DNA from 3 places in the Siminovitchia jepli genome. Region 3 is predicted to be linked to each of the others. Evidence: riboswitches for the same ligand, from Rfam matches in the RefSeq annotation. Region 3 holds a riboswitch; each other region holds the start of a gene.
The links. Region 3 has a riboswitch for cobalamin ahead of AB1L08_RS07360 (substrate-binding domain-containing protein). Riboswitches for the same ligand answer to the same signal wherever they lie in the genome.
Positions count from the first base shown of each region.

Region 1: it holds a riboswitch for cobalamin, as region 3 does, so the genes downstream of both, AB1L08_RS14615 (ribonucleoside-diphosphate reductase subunit alpha) here and AB1L08_RS07360 (substrate-binding domain-containing protein) in region 3, are expected to answer to the same signal.
Region 2: it holds a riboswitch for cobalamin, as region 3 does, so the genes downstream of both, AB1L08_RS08600 (ABC transporter substrate-binding protein) here and AB1L08_RS07360 (substrate-binding domain-containing protein) in region 3, are expected to answer to the same signal.

Region 1 is NZ_JBFEGN010000047.1:21,100-25,330, forward strand. Features, by position in the region: gene AB1L08_RS14615 (ribonucleoside-diphosphate reductase subunit alpha) at 1-1,908, opposite strand, end outside; cobalamin riboswitch at 2,042-2,225, opposite strand; gene AB1L08_RS14620 (undecaprenyl-diphosphate phosphatase) at 2,927-3,742, shown strand; gene AB1L08_RS14625 (capping complex subunit for YIEGIA) at 3,792-3,989, opposite strand; gene AB1L08_RS14630 (YIEGIA family protein) at 4,001-4,231, opposite strand, start outside.
Region 2 is NZ_JBFEGN010000016.1:41,118-45,348, reverse strand. Features, by position in the region: gene AB1L08_RS08615 (hydantoinase/oxoprolinase N-terminal domain-containing protein) at 1-917, shown strand, start outside; gene AB1L08_RS08610 (L,D-transpeptidase) at 1,071-1,406, shown strand; gene AB1L08_RS08605 (histidine phosphatase family protein) at 1,490-2,119, shown strand; cobalamin riboswitch at 2,156-2,336, shown strand; gene AB1L08_RS08600 (ABC transporter substrate-binding protein) at 2,464-3,429, shown strand; gene AB1L08_RS08595 (adenosylcobinamide amidohydrolase) at 3,517-4,231, shown strand, end outside.
Region 3 is NZ_JBFEGN010000012.1:48,882-53,112, reverse strand. Features, by position in the region: gene AB1L08_RS07370 (heterodisulfide reductase-related iron-sulfur binding cluster) at 1-1,194, opposite strand, end outside; gene AB1L08_RS07365 (FecCD family ABC transporter permease) at 1,356-2,417, opposite strand; gene AB1L08_RS07360 (substrate-binding domain-containing protein) at 2,432-2,644, opposite strand; cobalamin riboswitch at 2,766-2,963, opposite strand; gene cls (cardiolipin synthase) at 3,090-4,231, shown strand, end outside.

The DNA.
Region 1 (4,231 bases), on a different contig from region 3:
AACAGCCATCAAATAGCCGTTTCTTAACCCGAAGGTTCGGGCTTCCGCTGCTATATTTGCCCACTTTTCCGATCTGTCGCCGGCGAGATAGCCCCGTTTACGAAAATATTCTCCTGTTTCCCAATCACTGCCTTCAAAAAGAGGGTAGGGGCCTTTTTCTTTTGCCAGCTCGATGCTCGCCTGAATGGCCAGCCGGGAAATCTTTTCGTATAATTGGTCTGCAAGCTCCACGGCTGCTTTTGACTCCCACTCAATCCCGCTTACAGCCAACAGATGGTGCCAGCCAAACGTTCCCAAGCCGACGGCGCGGTATTTTTGATTGGTGATGGCAGCCTGTTTGACGTCGATCGTGTTTAAATCAATGACGTTGTCCAGCATTCGGATTTGGATGGGAATCAGCCGATCCAATATGTCGTGCGGACCATCTATTTTTTGAACAGCCTTGGCCAGATTAATGGACGAAAGGTTGCAAACGACAAAATCTCCGGGTTTTTTATACGTAACGATCGTGTCCCCATCAACTGTTTCGTCAAACTGGACTGTAGGGGACATATTTTGCATAATTTCTGTACATAAATTACTTGAATAAATCATCCCTGCATGCTTATTCGGATTCATGCGGTTGGCTTCATCCCTGTAAAACATGAACGGCGTTCCTGTTTCAAGCTGGGATTTCATGATTCTGATCATGATTTGAATAGCCGGGACCCGCGTTTTGGACAACGCCTCGTTTTGAATGCATTCTTCGTATTTTTTTCTAAAGGTGCCGGAGCCTTTTTTTTCATCATAAAAATCTTCCAACGAATAGCCCATGATTTGTCTCACTTCATGGGGGTCAAACAAATACCAGTCACCGCGCTGTTCCACTTGCTCCATAAAGAGGTCGGGAATACATACGCCCGTAAAAATATCATGTGCCCGCTGGCGGTCGTCGCCGTTGTTCAGTTTCAGGTCGAGAAAAGAGAGAATATCTGCATGCCACACATCAAGATAGACGGCAACAGCGCCTTTTCTTCTGCCAAGCTGGTCCACGCTGACCGCTGTATTGTTCAACTGCTTAATCCAGGGAAGGACCCCGGATGATGCTCGTTTAAAGCCTTTTATGGAGCTTCCGCGGCTTCTTACTTTGCCCAAATAGACACCAATTCCCCCTCCGTCTTTGGAAAGTCTGGCCACGTCTGTGTTGCTGTTATAAATGCCGATCAGTGAATCTTCCACCGTATCGATAAAACAGCTCGAAAGCTGACCATGTGCAAGTCCGGCATTGGCAAGGGTAGGAGTGGCGACAGTCATATACAAGTTGGACAAAGCCCAATAGCTTTCCTTGACCCATTCTTTCCTTTTTTCTTTTGCTTCGTCTTGCATTACATGCATCGAGATGACCAGCCAGCGTTCCTGCGGAAGTTCGTATACATTTTTTTCATGGTCTGTTGCAAGGTAACGTGTTGCCAATGTATGCAAGCCTATGTAGTCGAACAACAAGTCACGGTCGGGGTCAATGATTTGTGCCAGTTCCCGAATCTCTTCCTCACTGTATTTTTCTAGTAAACCGGTTGAGTAAATCCCCAAATCAGTCAGTTGTTTGATTAATTCATAGAAATCACCGTATTTTTGTTTTTTATCATAGGAGCGGTTGATGCTTGCCTGTTTGTACAAGTTTTCGAGGTATATTTTTGCTGCAGTGTATGTCCATTCCGGGTTGGCTTCGTCCGTATTTTCCAAAGCGGTTTGGATAAGGAGGGCCGTAATGTTCTCTTTATGAAATTCATCTTTTGATTCTATCACCCGGACAACCTTGTCGATGTATGCGGGACAGTTCATGCCAGTGACCCTTTCAATAAAACGGGATAATCTGTTACGGTCAAAAGGCATCTTTTGAGATTCTTTTTCAGCAATGATGGTTGTCATGTTCTCACCTTTTCTTCATTTATTAAAATAAAAATCCGCTCCAGGGAAAGAGCGGATCAAACGATAGGAGAAAAAGTGCATGAAAAATGACGGTTTCCACTATCGTTTCATCTTCTCAATCCCCGAAGAATTGAAACTACTGACAAAAAAGGCAGGTCTCCTGACTCATGCTTCATCCTACTGGGTCACCTTCCCGTTCGAATCGCTCAAACAGTGGTATTGCCGTTCGTACGCATTTACAGTTGCGGGGACAGTTCCGGCTTTTCACCGGATTCCCTTTTAAGCCCTTTTTGGGCACCTTTTTTGTTGTGTCACTATATATTGTGTTTTGTGTAATTTTTACATCTAAATATTGTACCTACTAAAATATAACATGGCCAAAACCAATTGACAAGTAAAAATATCATTTTTCAGGAATCTCGGATCTGATTTTCATTATTAAGCGTTTATACTTCTCGTTTCGACAAAAGCTATTATTTTCCGAAAAACTTCAATCTTAAATTCCTCATAAAGAGCCAGGGGATGGCATTTTTCGACATTCCCCGTCTTTTTTCATATTTCACATCCAAACTGCCCTCCTAAATCGATATCTAAATATCGGAGGGATCTCCGGATAAAATTCACATTCCATTCTCATTCTTCCAGCCACGGCCACTTGCGGATCCTTCTTTTGGTCATATTTCCTTGTTCAGGTATGGTCTGGCTTCCTTTATATTTTAGAAGTACAACTGATCAGTTGTCTGAGCCACTGTCTGTTCACAGTTGTTCTCACCTCCTAAGTTATTGTTCCGTATTACTTAGGAGGTTCTTTTTTGGAGAAAAATTCCTGCTAATTTCCAGAAAAAATGGGAAAATACCCAAATATTGATTAACTTTGAAAACCCTTGTCGCTATAGTGTTTGACATGGATGGTTTAGTTTATTACCGAGATTTCTGATCATTTTTGATTATTTGACAAACATGATTGAAAAGCAACTCCAAAAAAGGTATTCTAGTAATTCGGGGAAGGTGAAACAAGATGGAATTTAACATAATGGAAACGATAAAATATATCATACTGGGGTTGATACAGGGGATTACCGAACCCATACCGGTTTCATCGAGCGGACATTTGGTACTTGCCCAGCACTTTTTGGGAATTTCTACTAAAAAATTAACATTTGAACTACTTGTAAACGCCGGATCTTTAATTGCGGTTTTAATCATTTATCGCCGCGATATTATTCGTCTTGCAACGAACGGTCTTTCCTACATAATACATCGAAATGAAGAGACGAGGGATGATTTTCGCTTCATCATTTATTTAATCATCGCCACTATCCCGGCGGGAGTAATCGGCGTCCTGTTCAATGACGTGATTTCGGAGGCGCTGAAAGGGGTTCGTGTTACCGCAGTTACCTTGTTTGTAACTGGTGCAGCGTTATTTTTAATCAGAAATTTAAGAGGAAGAAAATTGGATGGAGATTTGACACTGAAGGATGCGATTGTGGTCGGCTTTGCACAGGCTGTCGCTCTAATACCAGGCATCAGCCGGTCGGGAGCAACGATTGTCGGTTCGATGGCCATGGGTATGAGGCCGGAGACAGCACTTCGTTTTTCTTTTTTGCTTTACATTCCGGTCAGCTTGGGCGGAACCATACTCAGTATTTCCGATATGGCCAACGACCCCGATCTTGCAACATTGTTCATTCCGTATTTAAGTGCTTTTGTTGTTTCCATAATAGCTTCCTATTGTGCTTTAAAATGGTTTATAAATATTATGGAAAAAGGGAATTTAATTTATTTTAGTATCTATTGTTTTATCGTTGGGACGCTCGTTCTTTTATTTGCTTGATTTTACAGGCTTGCAGGATACTTGCCGAAGCCTGATCGTTTTTATGTAATTATCTGGAAACGATGATGATGGTCTGTTGGTTAATCTCATGCGCTGAGGAATCGAGTATTTTTTCCAAGCTGCTGCTCAGTTTTTGCAGTTCCTCCCTATTATGAACAATGAAGACCGGAACACCGCCGCCAAGGATAAGGTTTTGATTTTGTGTAACAATTGCGGCAATATTTGCCTTTTTGTCTGATTTATCCACTCAAGCCACCCCTACCTGTTTTTTCCCTTGTCTCCTTCACTCGGGAGCCTAATCGCACTATCCAAAACAGGAACATGCTCCAGCACAGTTTTAATTTGTTCAAAATCTTTTTCTTGCGGCATCATGAAAAGTGCAACCCTTCCATCATTCATATCCCGTTTGGACAGCGGGATAATATCAGGTTCTCCCGTATCAAGGTATGCACCGAGGATATTTGCTACATGGTGAATCATCGCCTGCCT
Region 2 (4,231 bases), on a different contig from region 3:
TTGTCAATGCGTTAAAAGAAGAAGGCATCCACGATGCCCGCATCTTTTTGGGGCAAAACGACGGAACGCTCATGTCTGTTGATTATGCGTTAAAATACCCGATTTTAACGGTTGCCTGTGGACCGACGAACAGCCTGCGGGGGGCTTCGTATTTGTCCGGGCACGACAATGCGATCGTAGTGGATGTCGGCGGAACGACAACGGACGTCGGCGTCCTGGTCGGTTCTTTTCCAAGGGAATCCTCCCTGGCTGTTGAAATTGGCGGAGCTCGGACAAACTTCCGGATGCCTGACCTTGTTTCTGTCGGATTGGGCGGCGGAACGATTGTCCGGATCAAAGGAAACGGAGAGTTTACGATCGGCCCGGACAGTGTCGGCTACCGTTTAACGGAAAAAGCGCTCGTTTTCGGCGGTGATACACTGACAACGACAGACGTTGTTGTGGCGCTCGGAAAAGCGGAGATCGGTGATCCGGAAAAAGTCCGCCATTTGGATCGTGCGTTATTGGAGGCCGTTTATGAAGAAATGACTTCCATGGTGGAATTGGCAATCGACCGCATGAAAACAAGTGCTGATCCGGTGCCGGTCATCCTGGTTGGCGGCGGCAGCATCCTTGTACCGGAAGCATTAGAAGGAGCGTCGGAAGTCATCCGTCCTACAAACCATGGAGTCGCCAATGCGATCGGTTCGGCGATTGCCCAAGTAAGCGGGCAGGTCGAAAGGGTATTTTCCCTGGATGAGCTTGGCCGGGAAAAAACACTGGAGCTCGCCAAACAAATGGCGATCGACGAAGCCATCGAGGCAGGGGCTGATCCCGATCGTTGCGAAATCGTCGATATTGAAGATGTTCCGCTTGCCTACCTGCCGGGAAATGCTACGCGTGTCAGGGTAAAGGCAGCCGGGGATTTGGCGAAGTAATATTGATTTTAATAAGAGGAGCCTGCCGGAAATTGTTTCCTGCAGGCTTCATTCATTGTTGGAAGCAGATAAATGAAGGCTCTCGTCATTTTCAGGGGGCTTTTTTCTTATGCCCTACATACGATATTCCAAAATCACTTTGGGGGATTTGAAATGGCTAAATGGATTGATGTTTCAACAACGAAACACCAGCTCAAACTTTTTGACGGGAACAAGCTGATCAAGACGTATCCGATTGCTGTCGGCAAAATGTTAACCCCGACGCCATACGGAAATTTTGCGGTCATCAACAAGCAACGGAATCCGGGCGGACCGTACGGTGCGATGTGGATCGGGTTGTCAAAACCCCACTACGGGATTCACGGGACGAATAACCCCTCCTCCATTGGAAAAAACGTTTCCCGTGGATGTATTCGCATGCATAACCATGACGTCCTGGACCTTTCCCGCAGAATCCCGATCGGAACCCGGGTGTTGATTCATAAATAGGGGCAGAAACCTTCTTTTCTTTTATGGATGAGTAGGCTATTCTTAAGAAAAGAGAGTTCATTGTCATTTGAAAGAGGGTACTTATGCTATATTTATATTTTGTGAGACATGCGCAAACGGAGTGGAATGTAGCGGGCAGAATTCAGGGCCGCCAAGATTCCGGTTTGACGGAAAAAGGGATAGAAGATGCCAAGCTGCTTGGAGAAAGATTCAAAAATATGAATTGGCAAGCGGTTTATGCGAGTCCGAGCAAGCGGGCCTTAAAGACGCTCGAGCTCATCCGTGGAGAAAGCTTTTCTTCCTATATTGTTGATGAGCGGCTCATGGAGATGGATCTCGGGGATCTGGAAGGAAGGACGATGGAAGAAATCAAGGAGCTTTACCCCGAGCAATATCATCATTACTGGCATCAACCGGGCCAATATGCTCATACGTCCGGAGAAAACTTTTACGATGTAAAAGATAGAGTCGAAGTTTTGATCAGGGAGCTGCTCGCCGCCTATCAATCCGGCCATGTTTGCATTATCACCCACGGGGTTGTCGTGAAAATGGTACAGTTAATTTTCCGTGATCTTGATATGGATCAGCTTTGGCAAACTCCCTATATCGAGGGAACAAGCGTTACAGCCTTAAAAGTGGTCAACGGCCAGATAGAAATCCTTTCAGAAGGGGATTTGAGCCACCTTTCAAAGAAAGATTCATCTGTACATTGAGAGGAGATCATGTATACTAAAGATGAGGCCAACAATTTTATATGGATAGAATAAGGTGTCTGACAAAAAGACTTAATAGGGAAGTTGGTGAAAATCCAACGCGGTCCCGCCACTGTGAATGGGAGTGTGCTGTTTATCCACTGTGTATCATGCATGGGAAGGAACAGCGATCACGATGACCATGAGCCAGGAGACCTGCCTGATTCTTCGCGCCATAACCTACGAGGATAGGGAGGTGTATCGGTAGAATTCGTTCTCTTGCATGGAACGATCTATCATCATCTGCACATCTCTCACGAAGAGATGTTTTTTTGTTTTACAAAGGAATGTAAGGGGGAAAAAAGGTGAAAAAATTACACGTTTTATTTTTATCCATTTTCATGGTTTTCGGCCTTATGGCCGGGTGCAACCAGGCTGCCGAAAATGAAAAAACGGATCAACCGGCAGACCAAAAAACTGCACAATCGGAAAAATCGGCTTTTCCGGCCACATTGACCGATGGCAACGGGGAAGAATTCACGATTGAAGAGAAGCCCGAGCGGATCGTTTCCGTACTTCCGAGCAACACAGAAATTGCGTTTGCCCTTGGGTTGGGTGATAAAATTGTCGGGGTGTCCGACCATGACAATTATCCTGAAGAAGCTGCCCAGAAGGAAAAAATCGGCGGCCTTGAGTTGAACATTGAAAAAATCCTTTCCTTGGAACCGCAGCTTGTGCTTGCCGATCCGTCCAACGATCAAAAAGCCTTGCAGCAATTAAAAGATGCGGGCATTCCTGTTCTGGTTGTGAACAGCGCAGAGAATCTGGATGATGTCTATAAATCCATCGAAATGATCGGCACAGCAACTGGTGCAGTGGATGAAGCGGAAAAAGTCATTGAGGAAATGAAGAGAAAAATTGCGGATATTGAAACCAAGGTACAGGGGATAAAAGACGAAGACAAGAAAAAGGTTTTTATTGAAATATCTCCGGAACCGGAAATTTACACAGCAGGAAACAATACGTTCATGGATGCGCTTTTATCCGTCATCCACGCAGAAAATGCTTCTAAAGAAATCGACGGTTGGCAGCAGGTCAACGAAGAAGCTGTCATCAAGATGAATCCGGATGTCATTATTGCGACATATGGTGATTTTGTGGACAACCCGGTTGATCAAGTATTAAAACGTGACGGCTGGGGAGATATGACAGCCATGAAGGAAAAGCAGGTTTTTGCTGTCGACTCTGACCTCATCAACCGTCCCGGACCCCGTTTGCCGGATGGAGTGGAAGCACTGGCCAAAGCGGTTTATCCGGATGTTTTTAAGTAGTTGACGGAAAGGGCAGGAACCCCCTCGCCCTTTCCATTCGTGCAAATGCATAGCAGCCTTATACTAAGCATGAAAGAAGAGATTCCCATGATTGAAGTCATTCAAGCTTCCGGAGGCTATTGGAAGAAGCCTGTCGTCAAAGATGTTTCTTTTCAAGTACAAAAAGGGGAATTTTTCGGCATTATCGGTCCGAACGGAAGCGGCAAAACGACGCTCCTCAAAATGATGAGCAACACGATGCCGCTTCAATCGGGCGAAATCATGCTCGACGGCCGCCCCATTTCGTCTTTTTCATCGAAGGAATTTGCCAGATTGACGGCTGTCCTGCCGCAAATGTCAGATTTGGCTTTTAACTATACCGTGAAAGAAACCGTTTCTTTAGGGAGGTATGCCCATCAAAAAAACTTGTTTCACACTTTTGCTGAAGAAGATGAACAGATTGTTGGAGAAGTGATGGAGCAGACAGGGGTTCTTCATTATGGCGATACGCCGTTGGAGGAACTCTCGGGCGGGGAAAGACAGCGCGTATTTTTGGCACAGGCTTTGGCGCAAAAACCGAAAATTCTTCTTTTGGATGAGCCGACGAACCACTTGGATTTGGCATATCAAAAAGAGCTGCTCGATTTATTGAAAAAGTGGACGCTGGAAGAAGGACTCACAGTCGTTTCCGTGTTCCACGATTTGAATTTGGCCGGGCTGTACTGTGACCGCCTCCTGCTGTTGCATGAAGGGGAGAAGCAAATATGCGACTCCCCTGATGAAGTGTTAAAAGAAGGACGAGTCCGGCTTATTTACAAAACCA
Region 3 (4,231 bases):
GAGATAGCGGCGCATATCGATAATGTGGCTTACATGCTTGTTCATGACCGGACACTGGTCTTCACAGTTTCGGCACGTCGTGCATGCCCACAGCTCTTCTTCCGTAATAATGTCTCCAATCATGCTTGGCTCGTAATCCAATGCAGCAGCCGCTTCCCCGGCGCCTTTACCTGCGCCTGCCTTTGCAATTCTGTTTCCAAAAGTATTGGCAAATGCATATGCCGGCACCCAAGGCTGCTTTCTTGTAACGGCTGCCCCATAATTCGTTAAGTGGTCACGCAGCTTAATCATGATGTCCATCGGCGACAGCATTTTCCCTGTGCCTGTTGCCGGACACATGTTTGTACAGCGGCCGCACTCCACGCAGGCATATAGATCGAGCAGTTGAAGATCTGTAAATTCATCAATTTTTCCGACACCGAATGATTCAGCCGACTCATCTTCAAAATCAATCGGTTTCAGCCTGGTTTCGCCGTCAAGCGGTTCCAGGTACACATTTGCGGGACCGGCAATTAAATGGGCATGCTTGGACTGCGGAACATATACCAAAAAGGCCAGTAAGATGAGCAAGTGCACCCACCATGCCGCATAAAAAACAACTGCAGCCGAAAACGGGCTCATCCATCCAAATAAAGCCGCAATGCCTGACGCAACGGGTTCTGTCCATCCAAGGCTTTCACCTTGCCAAATGAGGGCCATGCCGTTTCCCAGAAGGACGGAAAGCATCAGTCCGCCAATAAAAAGCAATACAAGTCCTGCATAAAACCCGCGTTTTAAACGGACAAGCTTTTCAATATAGCGGCGGTAAAATGCCCAGACAACCGCCACCAAAATGACGAGCGTGACAATTTCCTGGAAAAATGTAAATCCGGGATAAAGGGGGCCAAGCGGAAGATGGGAGCCCGGAACGAGCCCTTTCCAAATAAAGTCGATTGCCCCAAATTGCACGAGAATGAATCCGTAAAAAAACATAACATGAATCATGCCGCTTTTTTTATCTTTTAAAAGCTTTTTTTGTCCAAACACGTACGTCCAAATATTTTTGAGCCTGGCCTTGACATCACGATCAAACTCTTCTTTTTTTCCCAGTTTAATAAACTGGATTCGTGTCCTTACAACATAGGCAAACAAATAAATACCGTAAGCGGTTACGAGCAAAAAGGCTATCCAGTTCAACAGCAGCAATCCATCCATATTGGTTTGCGCCCCCTTTTCATCTATTTTCAAACCGGCATTGTTTCGAACGTTATTACTACCATTATATAATGAATGAGCATTCAGTCAAGACGAAAGCGGTTGCGATTTTCGGGAAATTCGTTCTTTTTTTAAGAAAAGCCGCCCGAATCGGACAGCTTTCAGCTTCTTTTCCCCATTCTCCTTCGTATTAAAATGGCGGCGAACACCGGGGCACCGATCAGCGCGGTAATCACCCCAATCGGAAGCTCTGCAGGCTCGATGATGATTCTTGCCACAAGGTCGGCCAGGATCAGGAAAGCGGCGCCCGCCAAAACAGAAAGCGGGAGCAAATGTTTATGATCCGGACCCCATAAAATTCTCACCAGATGCGGAATGACCAGACCGACAAAACCGATTGTCCCCGACACTGCAACAGCGGCACCCGTCAAAACTGAACTGGAAGCCAGGACGGCAATTTTTCTTGAGCCTACATTGACGCCAAGTTGTTTGGCCCGCTCTTCGCCAAAAGCGATCGCATTCAGCTCACGGGCGTTCCAAAACAGAATGCAGCTGCCGATCAGTAAAAACGGCAACATAATTTGAACGAAGCTCCAGCCCCTCATCGAAACACTTCCCAAAAGCCAGCCGATGATTTGGCGCAGCTCCTCTCCGGATAAAGCAATCATTAATGAGATGACGGCACCGAGGAAAGAGCTGAAAATGATCCCCGTCAATATAATCGTTTCCACTTTCATCGTTCTGTCAATGCTTCGCGCAAAAAAAAGCACCAAAATGATTGTAATAAATGCGCAAGCAATACTTAAGAGCGGCAACGTGTACATGCCCGCCAACGGCAGGGATAATTGATAAAAAATCGTAACGACCGCGCCGACAGAAGCGCCCGATGAAACACCAAGCGTATAAGGATCCGCCAGCGGATTGCGCAACAGGCCTTGAAAAGCAGCTCCGGCAATGGCCAAAGATGCTCCCACCAGTCCCGCCAGCACAACACGGGGCAAGCGTATATTCATGACAATATTCATATACATCGGATCAGACTGAACTTCGATCGGCAGCCGGAAAGCTTCACTGCCGATAATGCGGGCAACATCCATGATGGGCACCTTTACGGAACCCGTTGAAATGCCGGCCAGCATTGCAGCAATCAGCAGCCCGGCAGCTGTTATATAAGGAAAAAGCGGCCTATTCTTTGAAAACATCCGGGTAAACAGCCTTCGCAAGCTCCTCTACTCCTTCAGCTAAACGCGGGCCTGGCCGGCTTGTCCCATTGTTCATTCACTTCAATGACCATCTTTTCTTTTACCGCCGTAATATCCTGCCAGCCTTTGCGCGCTACTGTATCATTGTAATTGAGTATGATTACGTCGAGTTTCATGGCGATGATGGCCTCTTCACTCATTTTTGGCCAGCCTTCCTCTTCCATGGCATGTTTCGGTAATCTTTTCAACGAATCCATCCCCATTTCTGTTATAACATGGTAAAAAAACACCCCATGCAGAGGTGTTCATAAAAGACAGATAAGCAACATCCTGTTTATCCGGTCTTCATCTCCCCATCCGCGCAGGTTGATTGGTGAAAATGAATCGGCAGATCTCCTGGCTCATGATCATCGCTTCCCGCCCCTTCCCGTACCGAATTGAACAGTGGTTATTGCAAGGTGCTCAACATTTACAGTGGCGGGACCGCGTTGGATTTGCACCAGCTTCCCCTTTTCAGCCTTTTTTACGGAATGTTCCGAAACTGACGCCGGATTTCGTTAAAAAGCCACCGATTGCCATACCATATCAAGTTATACAAGTATTATACATGAAAAATTTTTGTTTCACAGCTTTTTCCTTTATGAAATGGGAATACTATACAACACATATACACAGACATGAGGGGGATTCTTGTTGAAGTGGCTTGCATGGATTGCTATTATCATGACCGTTCTGTTCGTTTTATGCATGGCCGACTTTTACATTGGCCGATTCATTGCGCGAAAAAGAGGAAAACGGCCAAACTTCCCCTTCAGAAATGGGAACATGCAGCTGCTTGTCCGGGGGGAGGACTTGTTTTCCCATTATTTTGCTGACCTCCTGAAGGCTCAATCCAGCATTCATATCTTATTTTATATTGTAAAAAATGATCCTTTTGGCGATCTTTTTTTTAACATATTGATGAATCAGGCACAAAAAGGGGTCAAAGTCCGCTTGTTGCTTGACTGGTTTGGGTCCAGGACGGTTTCAAAACAGCTCATCCAAAAGGCGAGAAAAAGCGGAATGGATGTGTATTATTGCAACAAACCGGGCTTTCCGTTTTTCTTTTTTACCCTGCAGCGCCGCAATCACCGAAAAATAACAGTCATTGATGGAAAAATCGGTTATGTCGGGGGCTACAATATTGGAAAAGAGTATATTAATCTTGATTCAAGTCTCTCCCCGTGGCGGGATTACCACTTGCGCATTGAAGGAACCGGAGCAGCCGATTTGCAGGACGTCTTTTTGCTGGATTGGAAAAGAGCAACAGGAGAAGAAAACTTCGATGAACAGGCATTATTTCCTCCCCTTTCCGAAGGGCCCGTTACGTACCGCTTTTTCCCGACTGAAGGGATTGGTGCAGAGGAGGAAATCATCAGTCATATTGAAAAGGCTGCAAGCAGTATCTTTATTGGCACCCCTTATTTCATTCCACCGAAAAAAGTGATTGACTCACTAGAAAGAGCTTTGAAAAACAATGTAAAAGTGACAATTCTCGTACCGAGAGTGTCCGACCATCCCATCGTCAAAGAAGCATCTTTTCCCTATCTGCGGAAAATACTCGCCAAAGGAGGCACTATTTACCAATACAAAAAAGGATTTTTCCATGCGAAAGTTCTCTTGTTTGATGATGAGGTTTGTGACATCGGTACGGCCAATTTCGACTATCGAAGCTTATTGCTCAATGATGAAATCAATTGCTTTATATACGACCGGGAGTTTATTGCCCACGTTAAAAAAATAATCGCTGAAGACATCATGCAATCGAAAAAATTAAATGATCGGGATCTTCAATC